Regions from separate parts of the Chryseobacterium sp. P1-3 genome, predicted to be linked through region 3. Evidence: riboswitches for the same ligand, from Rfam matches in the RefSeq annotation. Region 3 holds a riboswitch; each other region holds the start of a gene.
What was found. A riboswitch is a leader RNA that binds a small molecule or an ion and turns the genes downstream of it on or off. The one in region 3 is predicted to bind thiamine pyrophosphate.

Region 1 (2,275 bases), on a different contig from region 3:
TAGAAACTGTAAAAAAATTATATAAAAATAAGAGATGCTAAGCCGGGAAATGTTTTTCTCGGCCTGGTTCATCGTATAGACCGTCCTACTTCGGGTCTGGTGATTTATGCTAAAACATCCAAAGCGCTTTCCCGGCTGACCCAGATGGTGAAAAACCGTGAGATTAAAAAGACGTATTGGGCTGTGGTAGCAAAAGAAATGATTCCGCAAAGTCAAAGGTTGGTTCATTACTTAAAGAAAAACGAAAAGAATAATAAAGCGATTGTTTTTCCCAAAGCTACAGAAGGGGCAAAAGAAGCAATTCTGACATACCATGTAATCAAAGCCCTGGATAATTACCTGCTTTTGGAAGTTGACCTTGAAACCGGAAGACATCACCAGATTCGTGCTCAGTTATCTAAAACAGGGGTTCCGATTAAAGGAGACTTAAAATATGGATCACCACGTTCCAATCCGGATGGAGGAATCAATCTTCATGCAAGAAAACTGGAATTTATTCATCCCGTTACTAAAGAAAAAATTGAAATCGTAGCTCCTGTACCACAAAATGATCCTGTATGGAGAGCATGTGAAGAATAAAAAAGAAAGTCTGTTCGGGATAAATATTGGGCTTAATCATGGCGTGAAGCTGGAAGCGGGGAGCTTGAAATAATAAAGGCCGCAAAGGACAATTTTTATCTTTTTTAAATTAAAAAAATAATTGTATCATTAGTCATTAGTAGTTAAACAGAAAGGATTTTCTAACTCCTTTTCTTCCAGTGTTTATACTAATTCCCCTAATCCGAAGCCATCTTGAATCTATAATAAAAATGTTTTCACCATTTTAAACTTTCTGCTTCCATCATCCCGCTTCCATCACTACAAAAAATTTTGTCCATTCTCAAAAAATAACTAACTTCGTCCCATACTTTAGGGGTGTCTGTGTTTACAGACTGAGACTTTACCCTTTGAACCTGATCTGGATCATACCAGCGTAGGGAAAAGTAGATGACTTTGCTGTACATTCTATTGTACAATCATAGCCATTCCTAAAGTGTATTTAAAATTATTAGGAATGGAACTTATCATCAACCACACCCGAAAAACATTTGATGTACTTCCCGAAAATCTGGAAGCATTACTGGCTATGGAATTACCTGGAAAGAAAAAAGGGATTGCTGTAGCGCTCAACAATCGTATTATTCCACTGGCCGCCTGGCCAGAAACATTTCTCAAAGACAAAGATTCAGTTTTAATTATCACTGCCACTCAGGGCGGTTAGTTTTCATATTTAAATACCCAAAATCATGGCTCACTCTATTACATGTTCACCATTTCCGAACTCAAAAAAGATTTATGTTGAAGGAAAAATATACCCTATCAATGTAGCAATGCGTGAAATACAACTTAGCCCGACTAAGCTTTCCAATGGTACTCTGGAGCATAATGCTCCCGTAACGGTATACGATACATCAGGTCCCTATACGGATGAAAATGCAAATATTGATATTCAGAAGGGACTTCCGAGAATAAGAGAACAATGGATTCTGGACAGGAATGACGTAGACATCCTGGATGGAATTACTTCAGAATACGGGAAAGCGCGTTTGGCAGATTCCCGACTTGATGAACTTCGCTTTTCTTACGATCATAAACCTAAAGTGGCCAAAGAGGGAAAAGAAATTACCCAATTGTATTATGCAAAGCAGGGAATCATCACTCCAGAAATGGAATATGTGGCGATCAGGGAAAACCAGCGTATAGAACAGCTTGAAACAGTTTCTGAACAGATGGCTTTCCAACATCCGGGAAACAGCTTCGGTGCTCATACTCCCAAAAATAAAATTACACCGGAGTTTGTGAGAGACGAAATTGCTGCAGGTCGGGCGATTATCCCCAATAATATCAATCACCCCGAAAGTGAGCCGATGATTATCGGACGGAATTTTTTGGTGAAAATCAATGCCAATATCGGGAACAGTGCTGTTTCATCCAGTATTGAAGAAGAAGTAGAAAAAGCAGTGTGGGCCTGCCGTTGGGGAGCAGATACCATAATGGACCTTTCTACAGGTAGAAATATCCATGAAACGAGAGAATGGATCATCAGGAACAGTCCGGTTCCTATCGGTACTGTCCCTATTTATCAGGCGCTTGAAAAAGTAAAGGGAGTACCCGAGGATTTAACATGGGAAATTTTCAAAGATACTTTGATTGAACAGGCAGAACAGGGAGTTTCTTATTTTACCATTCATGCAGGAGTTTTATTAAGATATATTCATCTTACAGCAAAAAGAGT
Region 2 (2,275 bases), on a different contig from region 3:
CGTTTTTATTCCGGTTTTCGTTTTCTCACAGACCAGATCTGTGAAAAAAATAACGGTTAAAAATACAACCAAAACTACAGTGAAAAAAGGGACCGTGGCTCCTAAGGCAAACCCTGATCTGGTAATAATCAACAAAGATCTTCCGGTGCTGATTCCAAAGAAAAAAGATGGGAAATTCGGGTATGTGAATCAAAGAGGAAAATTCATTATTCAACCGGAATATCATATTGCCGTATTTTTTTATGAAGATTGTAATCTCCTGAATTCTCCGAATGAAAAAATAAGAAAATTCGGGACGAAAGAATATGCAACGGTGGAAAAAGATATGATTTCATACCGGATTGATCATGCCGGAAAAAGAGTATATCAGTTCAAAGACTCTGATTTAGGGAAATGCAAGTTTGAAGAATACAAACAGCAACCGTTCCAGGCTTATATTTTGAATGGTTTTTACGGGATTATCGAAAAATCAAAATTTGTGAATGCTGCAGATTACAGGCAATATCAGATCTATCCTCAATATCAGTACTTATACATTATGGAGGGAGACGATGTCACAGATCCCATGATTGTAGCTTCCAACAATGATAAATTCGGAGTGATTGATGTGAATAACAAGATTATCATTCCTTTTGAATATTCCAATATTAAAAGAAATTTCAGCTGGAAATTAGGTAAAATGTTTGAAGTCACAAAAGACGGAACAAACTACTACTATATTGACGCGAACAATAAAACCTATTAATGGTAAATATGAGTTCTGATCAATAACTCATATTTTAATATCAGGTTTTTGTCTTATTGGCGACCGAATTCAGCCCCGATATCTCACTTATTTTTTGTAATTTTGCGGCTGAAATAAAGGGGTGCTTTAACAGGCTGAGATTATACCCAATGAACCTGGAACGGGTAATGCTGTTTAGGGACATATTTAAAAATAACTGATAGATCGCGATAAAAGATCAGTGCATCAATTATCATTCATCATGTATCAATTATATTCATAATCACCCCTTTTATTCATTAAATTTTAAAATTTATAGAATGAAAGGTTTATTTTTTTTAGGACTTAGTGTAGGTTCTGTAGCTTTTATCCAGGCTCAAAATAAAGATTCGTTAAGCATCAGGGAAATTGAAGCGGTCAATTTTACCAAAAGGCTTCCGGTGGCTAAAGAAGTCATCAATGTTCAGAAAGATTTAGACAGTAGAAATCTTGGGCAGGATCTTCCTGTTTTATTAAAAAATCAGACATCAGTTATTTCTACTTCAGACGCTGGAAATGGGGTGGGATATACAGGATTCAGAATTCGTGGAGTAGCCGGAAGGGGCATCAATGTAATGATGAATGGTGTTCCCTACAATGATTCTGAGAGCCAGGGAACATTTTTTGTCAATGTTCCGGACCTTACCAGCTCGGCATCACAAATTGTGATTCAGCGAGGGGTAGGGACTTCCAACAACGGAGTTTCTGCTTTTGGAGCAAGTATCAATGTGATTTCTAAAGAGCCCGAAGAGAAAATGTATTTCAAAACTGATGACAGCTATGGGTCTTTCAATACCTACAAATACTCTGCTGAGATGGGAAGCGGTAAGTTCTGGAAAAACAGGCTTTCAGTAATGGGACGGTATACCCATATTCAATCGGACGGATATATTGACAGGGCCTCCTCAAGACTGAACTCTTATAATTTCACTGCCTTATTTGAAGAAAAGAGAACGAAAATCCGGTTTATGGCTTTTGGAGGTAAGGAAAAGACTTATCAGGCCTGGAATGGAATTGACCGGAAAACATGGGAGACAGATCCGAAGTTTAATTATTCAGGAGCAATTTATGATGCAGACTGGAAGAATATTATAGGATTTTACAATAATGAAACGGATAATTACAGGCAAAACCATTATCAGTTGCTTTGGGAACAAGGTTTCAACGATAAATGGAGCCTGGAAACTACTCTGCATTACACCAAAGGGAAAGGATATTACGAAAATTATAAACAGGATGATCCCTTTGCCAGGTATAATTTACCCGATATAAATGTCAATGGGCAGATGACCAAATCATCTGATTTTATCAGGAAAAAATGGCTGAATAACGATTTTTACGGAATTGTTTCCACTCTTTATGGTAAACTTGAATCCGTTGACCTTAATTTTGGTGTGGTTGCCAATCAATACTATGGAAGGCATTTCGGAAATGTTACCGGCGTGTTTTTTCCACAAATTGATGAGCATGAATATTACAGAAACCGCTCTGTAAAAAATGAATTGGCTGCTT
Region 3 (2,275 bases):
AATACTCCTAAAGAATCCTATGATGCTTTCCTTGCTGCTCATCCTGCTCTTCACGGAGTAGATATTGATTATTACTCGCAAAAAATAGGCATTGATCTGCATGGGAGAACCGGAGGTGCCGTTTCCCTGGCTGTGGGTATGGCTCATATCTTTAACAAGATTCCTTATATGGATCAGTTAACAGCCTATTGGTATAATTTTGCCATCATGTTTGAGGCGGTATTCATCCTTACTGCGATAGATGCAGGAACAAGAGTAGGACGATTTTTTTTACAGGAAATGCTGGGATCTGTTATTCCTAAATTCAATGATAAAAACTGGATTCCGGGAATTATCATCAGCAGTCTTCTTTTCACTTTTGCCTGGGGATATCTGGTGTATACAGGAAATGTAAGCAGTATCTGGCCGTTATTCGGAATCAGTAATCAGCTGCTGGCCGCGTGTGGACTAATCGTTTGCACTACGATGCTCATCAGGATGAACAGGGGTAGATATGCTTTGTGTGCTGCTATTCCGGGAGTCTTCATGGCTGGGATCACATTTTGGGCTGGTTACATCCAGGTAACGACCATTTACATTCCGAAGGAACAATATTTATTGGCAGCTCTTGCCGTTACCGCAATGGTTTTGATGTTGATTGTCTTTATCGGTGCTTTCAGAAAGTGGTATGAGCTTTTAAAAATCAGGACTACGGAAACCGATTTTTATGGTGAACAGGTAAAAGAGCTTGTGGAAAGATAATAAGGTCTTCTTTAAATTCCTTTTACCATTGTTATAATTTTTATACATTTGTTTTGCTTTAGGGGTATTCTGAAAAGAATTGAGAGAGTCCCTTCGAACCTGATACGGCTTACACCGACGTAGGGAAAAGCAAATCTACATTCCTTGTAAATGTACTTTTGTTCCGGATTTTTCCTAAAGCTATTTTTTTTTAAATGATAACAATGGAAAAAACTCTCTGGCAACAAGTCCAGCTTGTAAAACAAAAGTCACCGCTCGTTCACAACATTACCAATTTTGTAGTGATGAACAATACCGCCAATGCTCTTTTGGCTGTGGGAGCTTCCCCGGTTATGGCCCATGCCCGATCTGAAATCAGGGAAATGGCCCATATTGCCCATTCGGTAGTTATTAATATCGGAACTCTTGATGAATACTGGGCTGAATCTATGCTTATCGCTGCCGAAGCAGCTCATACAATGCAAAAACCCTGGGTTCTGGATCCCGTAGGTGCCGGTGCCACTTCGTTCCGTGATCAAACCTTACAACGGCTTTTGCAATATCGCCCTGCTGTTATCAGAGGGAATGCTTCTGAAATTATTGCCCTGGCTAACATCAATACCACAGTAACCAAAGGTGTGGACAGTACTGCTCAAAGCAACGAAGCTATTGATGCCGGTCAAATATTAGCCGGCCGGTACAACACAATTGTCTGTATATCCGGTGAAACAGATATTATCCTTAATTCAAAAGATCAGTTCTTTATTAGAAACGGACATCCGCTAATGACTAAAGTAACAGGGCTAGGCTGCTCTGCTACTGCATTAATAGGCGCTTTTACAGGTGTTGCAGAAGATAAAACCCTTGCTGTGGCATCTGCTATGAGTCTATTGGGGATTGCCGGGGAACTGGCTGCAAAAGAGAGCCCGGGACCGGGAAGTCTGCAAATGCTTCTGATTGATAAACTATACAATATAACAGAAGAAGAGTTTACTGCGCATTTAAAAATAGAGCAAAAATGAGTACTGCTTTTTTTCCTTATCAATTATACCTGGTCATTTCACAAGCCGACTGTATGGGGAAGAATTTTCTGACCGTTGCTGAACAGGCAATTCTCGGAGGTGTAGATCTCATCCAACTGCGGGAAAAAAATGATAACACGGAACTATTCCTCCGAAAAGCTCAGCAACTTATTGAAATTACCCATAAATATAATATCCCATTGATAATTAATGATTGTGTTGAAGTTGCAGAAAAGGTAAATGCAGCCGGCATTCATGTTGGTAATAATGATACTCCTCCTACCCAGCTGAGACAACGACCTCATCTTCAGGATAAAATGATTGGTTATTCTGTTGAATATCTGGCCCAGCTTAAAAACGAACAGGCTGCTGTATCTGATTACCTGGGAATCAGTCCTGTTTTCAAGACCAGAACTAAAACGGATACGGTCACAGAATGGGGCCTTGAAGGAATTACCAAAATCAGGCAACTTACAGAAAAACCTTTGGTGGCAATCGGCAGTATTCATCTTGAAAATGCAAAAGCTGTCATC

Region 1: it holds a riboswitch for thiamine pyrophosphate, as region 3 does, so the genes downstream of both, thiS (sulfur carrier protein ThiS) here and thiM (hydroxyethylthiazole kinase) in region 3, are expected to answer to the same signal.
Region 2: it holds a riboswitch for thiamine pyrophosphate, as region 3 does, so the genes downstream of both, HX13_RS02455 (TonB-dependent receptor) here and thiM (hydroxyethylthiazole kinase) in region 3, are expected to answer to the same signal.

The regions. Positions count from the first base shown of each region.
Region 1 covers NZ_JPEQ01000003.1:103,575-105,849, reverse strand. The annotation lists partial or broken gene HX13_RS02520 (RluA family pseudouridine synthase) at 1-579, shown strand, start outside; TPP riboswitch at 902-997, shown strand; gene thiS (sulfur carrier protein ThiS) at 1,055-1,261, shown strand; gene thiC (phosphomethylpyrimidine synthase ThiC) at 1,287-2,275, shown strand, end outside.
Region 2 covers NZ_JPEQ01000003.1:88,587-90,861, reverse strand. The annotation lists gene HX13_RS02460 (WG repeat-containing protein) at 1-745, shown strand, start outside; TPP riboswitch at 853-944, shown strand; gene HX13_RS02455 (TonB-dependent receptor) at 1,045-2,275, shown strand, end outside.
Region 3 covers NZ_JPEQ01000019.1:64,997-67,271, forward strand. The annotation lists gene HX13_RS20120 (carbon starvation protein A) at 1-741, shown strand, start outside; TPP riboswitch at 792-884, shown strand; gene thiM (hydroxyethylthiazole kinase) at 945-1,742, shown strand; gene thiE (thiamine phosphate synthase) at 1,739-2,275, shown strand, end outside.